One region of the Paenibacillus sp. YYML68 genome, then DNA from elsewhere that is predicted to be linked to it. Evidence: riboswitches for the same ligand, from Rfam matches in the RefSeq annotation. Region 1 holds a riboswitch; each other region holds the start of a gene.
The links. A riboswitch is a leader RNA that binds a small molecule or an ion and turns the genes downstream of it on or off. The one in region 1 is predicted to bind cyclic di-GMP.
Positions count from the first base shown of each region.

Region 1 (3,262 bases):
ACCAATGACTGACCCTTCTCCTCCCTGATCATCCCGCTCCCCATCCCTTCAGCCATAAGGAGGCAACGCAGCCGCAAGCAATCGCCACGCCATACGGATACGTCCCCGAGGAGAAGCTACCCTTCAGCTGTGGCTTCATCCGATGCCGCAAGCAGACGACGATATACCCGATGAATCGCAGCCTCGTCATGAACCCGTCCTTGAACAGTACGATCACAAGCGCCATAACCGCACCGACGAGCGCCATGTAGACCGAGGCAGTCAGCACGAACATCGCGCCCTTCAGTGCACCGACGAGCGCCAGCAGCTTCACATCACCGGCCCCCATCCCACCGAGCATATACGGCAAGAGGAGCACTCCAAGACCGACCGCGAAGCCTGTTAGCGAATGACCTAGACCATGCCAGCCACCATGGACCGCATGCAGCGATACGGCAAGCACCAGCGTCGGGAAGATGACCTTGTTGTAAATTTTACGACTTCTTATGTCTGTGACCACACAGATGATCAGCACAACGATCAGCACGGTATCCTGCCACATGCGAGCTCCTCCTTGTCCTATGCTTGGGAATTCAGGGAACTATGGGACGAAGAAGGCCGTACGTTGCTCCAACGCACGGCCCTCCACACCTATGAGAGAAGTCATTACGGCGTCGTCGACATCTCCGTCACACCTGTATTGACCGTTGCCTCCGCATTATCGAATAGGCTCACGATATGTCCGCGCAGCGCGATGAGTGCAGCTACGACCGCTACCGCGATCAGTCCGAGCACCAGACCATACTCTGTCATCCCTTGACCTTGCTCATCATTCCACAGACCTCTCAGCTTGTTCATCATAGCAATCGCCTCCGATTCGTGTAGTGGTGTAACCATTGCACAGTCTGTCCGACTTCAATCCCGCCGCTTCGCCTCAACGTGCCAGCCGGAAGCTCGACAACCGAGCGAGTCCCGGCGAATACAGCCCCGATGCGTCCCGGCCTCAATTCATGCTCCAGCCCTACGATGCGTTCCTCTTCATCCAGATGTACAACATCGATCGCGTACTTCATTAAGAACGTATGCACCGACCTGCACGGCCGAAGGAGCAGTCCGCACCCTTCGGGCAAGGAAGCTGTCAGCATGAGCCCGCGCAGCCGCCGACCGAATGTTAACGCTTCCATAATTGTCTCTGCTAGCTGTATTCCGCTCTCCCGAACGACCAGCCTCACCTATGCATTCCCTCCTTCTCATGACAAAATACCCACCTGTGGATGGATCCCGAAAGGAGGGTTTTCTGCATAAGAAAACTCCCCTGCATCTTTCGGCAGCTGGCTGGCAAGAACGCTATGCACGTTCGTAGCCCCTGTAGCTTTGCGTCGCCGGCTTTCACCGGGTTTGCCTTTATCGAGATTCAGCGGAGTGTTGTGCTCGCCGATCCGATATCTTGATTACATCTTACCGCACGACAATATATTACGTAATCCGACACAAAGACTAATTGTCAGAATATTTTACCCAGGAACATAGAGGCACTTACTCTGCGTGAATATATCTGTTTATCCCTTTTCGCACGTCATAACAGTGACTTTAGACCCATACTATAATGACGACCTCCCTGTCCATCGTTCAGATGCAAGCTTCAGCCGCATAACATGTACGACTACAGATTCACTTCGCCTCTTAGTGTTGTCGAATAAGCTGCTGTCGATTCGGCGACTGCGGCGGCTCCTCGAACCAGCCTTGATCCAAGAGAAGCTTCATGCCATCCTGGGCAAGGGTACTGACCTTAGCCAGCTGCTTCATATATAAGACAGACAGGTCGTGCCGACTCGTCTCCGAGAACGATCTACCTAATAGTCGGATCAAGACGGACATCACCTGATTGCTCATAAACAGCATCAGCTTGTCCGAGAATGGGGCACGGGTTGAAGCTGTGACGTTCGCCTCCGTCGGTAGTCCGGCTCCGATACTCTCGTCCTCGAGCAATGTACGCAGCTCCATCGTAAGCTCGGAGAGCAACGAGCTGCATCGAGTCACATAACGCCGAATCTCTTCGTTCTTGGCCACCTGACTGAACCCGAGCAAGTACGCATGCATCACATATGAGAATTGGATATCGTTAAATATCGAGGTAATGCCGAGCGCATGCAGACTTCTTTTTTCCTTAAGAAAGCCGGATAAATAATTAGCGCTCTTCGCATACGTCACACGCTCCGGGATAGGGATGTAGGGCGGCTTCACATACAGCCCCTTCGACATCTTCAGATCGACCAGCTCATTCAAGAGTGCAATCGTGTCGGTCATGAACCCATTGAACAGCTTCCGAATGGAAGGCTGCGTCATGAGCGGCATAGTGCTGACATAGAACTCAAGACCGGCGGATGCCATTTTCGTGTAATAATATAGATAGAACGGATCGGTATATAGCGGCGGAGCGCTCAAGTCTATATCTTGCTGGCTGAAGCCTTCCGGTATAGGGAACTGATGCTCCTGCATCATCTGCTTGACGGCTTGCTGGTTGCTCTCGCCTAGCTGCCTTGCGCGCTGCAGCAGCTGCTTGATCTGCTCATCGGCTGCATGATGCTCAAATACGGTCAGAACGTAGCCAGAATAGTTATTGAACAGGTACGTAGCCCAGAGCTTGCCCATCTCTGCGCTAGTCATTGCTTCTACAGAAACGTTCGCCATGAACTCACTCCCATTGCCTCATTGGTTTACGCCTATGATGTCCAGTCTCTGTAAATGTATGCATACTTCTACAACCTCACAGATAGCCTCGCTCCATGTGCACCGTCTGCCAATCGTCGGTCTCCTCGCACACAATGGTGAAGCCATGTCGCTCCCAGAAGCCGACGGCCCCCGGCAAGAACCGCTGCGTATGTAAGTACAGCTGCTCATACCCGTGCTGCTCGCTGAAGCGAAGCGCCTCGCGAACAAGCATCGAGCCTATCCCGGTCCGCCGCGCCGCAGCATGCACATAACAGCGAACAATCTCAGCGGTGCGCTCCAGCCTATAGCGCCCCTTCACCTGCTGGATCCGATCGTCATACGTGACGACACCGACGGTTCCGAGGATCGAGCCGTCCTCCGCAGCAGCCACGAGGAATATAGCAGCTTCGGAATCTATATATGTCTGCTCCAGCTTCTGCATGTCAACGGGTACTTGCCCAACTGGTAGCATTGGGAACACCTCTTCGCGCACTGCCGTTACAAATTGCAGTACGTTCTCGATCTGCTCGAGCTTGATCGGCTCGATCGTTACTGATGCTATCTTCCAGTT
Region 1 is NZ_BQYI01000001.1:854,277-857,538, reverse strand. It holds gene PAE68_RS03945 (TadE/TadG family type IV pilus assembly protein) at 1-32, opposite strand, end outside; gene PAE68_RS03940 (A24 family peptidase) at 29-541, opposite strand; gene PAE68_RS03935 (Flp family type IVb pilin) at 646-840, opposite strand; gene PAE68_RS03930 (DUF192 domain-containing protein) at 837-1,211, opposite strand; cyclic di-GMP riboswitch class I at 1,303-1,392, opposite strand; gene PAE68_RS03925 (DUF3231 family protein) at 1,663-2,670, opposite strand; gene PAE68_RS03920 (GNAT family N-acetyltransferase) at 2,747-3,262, opposite strand, start outside.

Region 2 (3,262 bases), 1.2 Mb from region 1:
AGGCGGATACCTCTTGAATTTGCTCAACGGCTATACGCATTGCGTCTCTTACCTCTGCGAACGTTTCCCCGGCCTTCTGAACTGCCGTGCTGCCGACCTGCACATCCTCCACACTCTGATCGATGGCAACTACGATCTTCTCGGTGCTCTGTTGAATGTGGGCGATCAGTTCCTCTACCTGGGCAGCAGACTGCTGGGTCATTCCGGCCAGCTTCTTGACTTCGTTCGCTACAACGGCAAAGCCTCTGCCCTGCTCGCCTGCACGTGCCGCCTCAATGGAGGCGTTCAGCGCCAACAGGTTCGTCTGATTCGATATTTCACTAATCAGCTTCACAATGTCGCCGATTTCTTGAGAATGCTTATGTAGATGCCCGACCTCTACGGCGGCGCCTCCGACGGATCGCTGGATGCCTTCCATCTGATCGATCGTCTGCTCAATTGAGCTATAACTCTGCTCAACCGACTCTCTGGTTACGAGTGCAATGTCGGATACGGTTGCCGACGACTCCGCGATCCGCTGCAGCGCGATCGCCATCTCCTGCATCGCAACGACACATTCGCGGGCGCCTTTATCCTGCGATTGACTGCCGCTGCTCACCTCCATGATCGTACTAGCGATCCCTTGAGCAGCCGATGCGGACTGCTCTGCGCTTGCTGTCAGCTCCTCGGAGCTGGCTGCTGTCTGTTCCACGGTAGTCTGCACCTGGTGGATTAGCATGCGTAGCTGCTCAGTCATCTCGCGGAACGAAGAAGCCAGCACACCGAGCTCCTCCTTATTGCGGATGCGCAGGTCTTGGTCACGAAGATCGCCCGAGGCGATCGCTCTTGCCGCGTGAGTCAACGCGATGATCGGTCTTGACAAGCTGCGTGAGATGAAATAGCCGAGCAAGGCTGAAACCACAATGGTGATACCCAGCGACATATACAGGATCCGTTTGATGTTGTCGGCACGCGCAGCATTGTCCGTTATCCCTTGCTGCATCAGCTCCTTCTGGCCATTGGCGATCTCTTCGGCGAGCTGCCCCATCTCCCTAGCTATCGGGAACACTTCCTTATTGGCATACATCAGCTGCTCTTGCTTGGAGGAGATCGCAAATACGGAGCTGGTCACGTCAAGATACCTCTTATTCAGATCAATCAGCTTCGCCAGCTTCTGCTTGTCTTCCTCACGATGTACCAACAACGATGCCGATCCAATTCCCATTCTCGCGTCTCGGTTAGCAGCAAGAAGCCTCTGCTTCGAGCTCTCGTCCTGGGTTAGCAAGTAATCCTGGAGACTGCTTGTCTGCAGCGCAGCCTTCGTCTCAACGCGCATCATCGTGCTAGCGATGACGGCACGACGTTCGATGAGGTCTTCATAGATCGTTACCAATCGAGACTGAAAATAGATCGAAGTAATGCCTTGCAACACAACAAAGAACAGAATAATACAAAATCCGCCATACAGTTTCTTGCTGATTGTCCACTTCATAAGCTGCACCTTCCCCAATCTGTTCATACATCATACGCAAAAATGCTGAGGCGTTCGGCCGGCAAGCGCAAAAAAACCGACCAATAGGGAGCGGTTTGACCATTAACACCACTTGGCAGCCCAGCCGCCCTAGTGAAGCCGAAGCTTTACTTTAGGCCTGAAGCTTTGCGTCCCCGTCTTTCGCCGAGTTTGCCTTTACGTATGGGATTCAATATATAGGACTAATGTCTCATAGCCAATTTTACTAAAAGAAGGCCAAAAAATCTATTGGAAAATTGAGCTTGTCTTAGTATAGTTACAATAAAGAGGCAGTCGGCACGCTGCTGCTAGCTTGGCGTGCGACTACCTCTGTTGAACCGTCGTCAAGCCGTCGATGAGTGCCGCTTGATGACTGGAAGTGTCACTGTGAATGTGCTGCCACTGCCTTCCTCGCTGTCCACGGCGATCATACCGCGATGATCCTGCACTATTTTTTGACAGATCGACAAGCCGAGTCCGGTTCCCGTCTCCTTCGTCGTGAAGAAGGGGCTGAATATGCGCTCCATCTGTTCGGAAGAGATGCCCATTCCAGTATCCTTAATCTCGATCGCAACGAAATGCTCAGACAACGGATACATCCGAACCGTTAAGGTGCCAGGCTCTCTCATCGCCTCAAGTCCGTTCTTCATCAAGTTCAGCAGCACTTGGATCAGCTTCTGCGGGTCAGCCATTACCTCAACATCATGCTCCGCTGACATATTCTGAACCTGATGACCATGATGAATCGCTGACGACTCAGCCAACTGCACCGCGCGACTGACGCACGCTTCAAGGCTAGAGCGAGACATCTGCGCCGATTGCGGACGGGAATATTGTAAAAACTCGTTCGTCAGCTCGCTCATTCTGTTAATTTCATCCAATATAATCGTGTAGTACGGAGCAATATCCCCCTTCTGCATCCCGACCTGTAAGAAGCCCTTCACCGCAGTTAACGGATTGCGTATCTCATGGGCAAGTCCAGCAGCCAGCTCGCCCACCGCCTTCAGCTTCTCGTTACGTGTCAGCCTCTCTTCCTCACTCTTCCACTTCACCTTCTTCCGGGCAAGCAGCTGTTCCTCGAGCTTCATCAGAAGCTCCTGCTCGCTCAGCCCATAATCAGGATACAGCAATTGGGTATAAATAAACTCCAACCCGCTATGCTCGGACAGCTCCTCATCGAGAATCGTACGGACACGCTCCTCATCCTCATCGGTCACGAGCACGAACTTGTCTCCTTGATACCTCGCAAGTATGAGCGCATGGGGAAACAAGTGCTTCAAAGCTTGTCCCGTACATTCCAGCAAATAGTTCACTTGCCGATGGCCCAGCTCCAAATTATGTATGCGTATATCCTTCACATCAATTAAGTACATTGAGAACGCAGGCCGTAATCGAATCGGCATTGTCAGAAGCTTGCGCAGCTGAATATGAAGCCCTCTATAATTGAGAAGACCCGTCAATGAATCGGTCTCGCTAATGGCTCGCAGTCGATACAGCGCGTGAATGGTCTTCTCCAAATATTCGATGAACAGGAAGCTTAGGCTGCCCACAATGGCGAGTACAAGTGCATATTGGAGCATCACGCTAAAGTGCTGTGTGTTCGATTGGATCAACCAAGTCATGCCAATCGCTGTAATGGTTGAATATAGCGTTGTCATCCATACCCATGCCAATATTCCGTTCAGCCTGATATAGCGTAGCAAGCATGCACATGCCCCACCCCCGATCAATGTGACCAACGCACTTAAGATCGACACATCGTCCAGTGGCTGC
Region 2 is NZ_BQYI01000001.1:2,083,021-2,086,282, reverse strand. It holds gene PAE68_RS09505 (methyl-accepting chemotaxis protein) at 1-1,471, opposite strand, end outside; cyclic di-GMP riboswitch class I at 1,583-1,675, opposite strand; gene PAE68_RS09500 (sensor histidine kinase) at 1,834-3,262, opposite strand, start outside.
Region 2: another riboswitch for cyclic di-GMP. It lies ahead of PAE68_RS09505 (methyl-accepting chemotaxis protein); the one in region 1 lies ahead of PAE68_RS03930 (DUF192 domain-containing protein).

Region 3 (3,262 bases), 670 kb from region 1:
TATGGCGCTCGCGGATAGCGCCCGAAGCGTACGCTAAAGGGCGGCGCCTGCGCTCGGCGCGGTCATGGCGCGCGCGGATAGCGCCCGAAGCGTGCGCTAAAGCGCGGCGCCTGCGCTCGGCGCGGTTATGGCGCGCGCGGATAGCGCCCGAAGCGTACGCTAAAGGGCGGCGCCTGCGCTCGGCGCGGTCATGGCGCGCGCGGATAGCGCCCGAAGCGTGCGCTAAAGCGCGGCGCCTGCGCTCGGCGCGGTTATGGCGCGCGCGGATAGCGCCTGAAGCGTACGCTAAAACGCAGCGCCTGCGCCAGGCACGGTCATGGCGCGCGCGGATAGCGCACGAAGCGTGCGCTAAAGCGCGGCGCCTGCGCTCGGCGCGGTCATGGCGCGTGCGGATAGCGCCCGAAGCGTACGCTAAAACGCAGCGCCTGCGCCAGGCACGGTCATGGCGCGCGCGGATAGCGCACGAAGCGTGCGCTAAAGGGCGGCGCCAGCGCTCGGCGCGGTCATGGCGCGCGCGGATCGCGCACGAAGCGTGCGCTAAAGGGCGGCGCCAGCGCCGGGCGCGGTTATGGCGCTCGCGGATAGCGTACGAAGCGTACGCTAAAACGCGGCGCCAGCGCCGGGCGCGGTCATGGCGCGCGGATAGCGCCCGAAGCGTACGCTAAAGCGCGGCGCCTGCGCTCGGCGCGGTCATGGCGCGCGGATAGCGCCCGAAGCGTACGCTAAAGCGCGGCGCCTGCTCCCCACGCCTGTACGCTCCAGCCTCTGACGGCTCACCGCGCCCCGCTGCTTCCCACAACGTGCCCAACGCGTGGGCTAACTCTCCGCCGCCAGCCCCTCCGCACGCCATAGCGCATAGAAGTACAGACTTGCCTCCGGCAGACCATGTACGCGAATGTACGTGGCTCCAGCCGGCAGTATGTCAACGGCATGCTGCAGCCCCTCGAGACTCGTAATCGCGGCATCAGCAGCATGAAGCTCAGTCAACCGGCTCATGTCGGCAGCTGTAACCGAGTTAGCTTCCCCTAGCTGAAGCTGTGCCTTGACCGCCTTTTCCAAATGTATATCGGTAAATGCAACACGCCAAGACGCAGCCATCGCCGAGGGGGTACCGGAGCCTAAGGACATGCTGCAGACGATTAGTAAGACAGATACGGTGACTATAACCATTCCAATGCTACGTGATCCTCTCTATATTTTAGAGGATTGGCGTGAACAGTCAACAGAAAATGATACTCAGTGTATCAATCTATGGAGACATAGCCACCTCGTCCTGAGGCTGCACAAATATAGCCTCACAACAGCATATAATCAATCAATCCGCGTTAAATTTTTTTTGATTAAACGAACATTTTCTTCTGTCTGTATTGACAAAAGTGACATAAAATGAGATACATATTGTATCGGACGAAATAAATAGGCAGCGATGATTCTTACTCTATATGTGGGCACTTGGGGTAAGGGGAGCTAGTAGTGCAACCGGCCATCAAGCAGCATACGATGGCTATTTTTTATGCCTAAGCAGATGAAGGACATGAATCAGTGATTATGCGAGGGGGTGCGTCGGATGGGGCAGAAGCTGACCGTCATGCTGTCTACAGAAGGGACTTACCCGTTCTATCAAGGCGGCGTCAGTACCTGGTGCGACATACTTGTGAGGAAGCTCTCGAACATTGATTATGTGCTGTACAGTGTCATTACTGATCCTTACGTGTTGCCCAAGTTCAAGATTCCTAAGCATGCGCTGCTGAAGTCGATGCCGCTATGGGGAACTGAGGAGCCGTGCGAGCACCTGGACATTCCGTTCTCCCAAGTATACCTCGCCAAGAAACGAACAACGCCCAAGGTCATTCAAGAACAGTTCATTCCACTATTTACGACTCTCGTGGAGGAACTGATTGGACTCGACCGCAACCCCCAAGAGCTTGCTCAGGTGATGCATGCACTGTACCGTTACTTCCAGGAGTATGAGTACAAGGAGTCGTTCAAGTCTGAGTTGACCTGGGATGTATACAAGCGGATCGTGATGTCCGCCCCATCGCTTCCTGCACCAGACCTGTACGGCATGATCCAGAGCCTCGGGTGGATCTTCCGCTTTTTCAACCTATTGAACAATCCTGTTCCGAAGGCTCATGTCTCGCATTCCTCGGCTGCTGCGTTCTGCGGCATTCCATGCGTGCTTGCGAAGCTGGAGCACGGGACGCCGATATTGTTAACCGAGCACGGCGTCTATTTACGTGAGCAGTACTTGTCACTTGCGAAGCGGGGACTGTCCTCGTTCCTGAACACGTTCCTCGTTCGACTCATCTCGTCTATCGTCACCTTGAATTACGCCTATGCGGACCAAGTATCACCCGTTTGTCAGTACAACACACGTTGGGAGACTCGACTTGGGGTAGAAGCGGACAAGATCAAGGTCATCTACAATGGGGTGGATGATAAAATTTTCCTGCCTTCGCCAAGTCCCGGCAACGCTCATCCGACTGTTGTGACTGTTGCGCGGATCGATCCGAATAAGGACATTCTCACGCTGATCCGATCTGCCATGCTGGTGAAGCAGCGTATTCCGAATGTGAAATATGTCATCCACGGCAGCGTCGCAGTACCTGATTATTACGAGGAATGCGTGAAGCTCAGAGATCAGCTTGGTCTGGAGGCTACGGTGATCTTCGCAGGTCATACTCAAGATATGGCGGGCGCTTACCGGAGCGGGGACGTCGTCGTGCTGTCGAGTATTTCGGAGGCGTTCCCTTACGCCGTAGTTGAGGCAATGATGACGGCAAGACCTGTCGTCGCGACGAATGTCGGAGGGATCAGCGAGGCGCTCGGAGATACGGGCTACATCGTGACGCCTCGAGATGCGGAGGCGCTGGCTGAGCAGACAGCTCTCTTGCTGCAGGACGCGGAGCTGCGGCGTACGCTCGGCAAGGCGGCGAGAGCTCGGGCGATGAGCTTCCTGACCTTGGATAAAGTGCTGGAGCAGCATATGAAGAGCTACATCCAGCTATCGGTTCAATCGGACATGGCGATGCGCGAGAGCGCGGCTTCGGTGCATGTGGTGGACCGACAGCGAATCTATGTTCAGCAGGGCTACACGTTGAAAAGCCAAGGCTATTATCCCGAGGCCGTCACGCAGTTCCGGGCTGCGGTACAAATGCTGCCGGGAGCGGCATCAACACCTGCACTGCTAGCCGAAATTTCCGAGTGCTTGTCCCATATGGGACGGCCGGACGCAGCACGTATGGAGCTTGAGCGTATGCGA
Region 3 is NZ_BQYI01000001.1:1,526,123-1,529,384, forward strand. It holds gene PAE68_RS06740 (hypothetical protein) at 817-1,170, opposite strand; cyclic di-GMP riboswitch class II at 1,411-1,493, shown strand; gene pelF (GT4 family glycosyltransferase PelF) at 1,568-3,262, shown strand, end outside.
Region 3: another riboswitch for cyclic di-GMP. It lies ahead of pelF (GT4 family glycosyltransferase PelF); the one in region 1 lies ahead of PAE68_RS03930 (DUF192 domain-containing protein).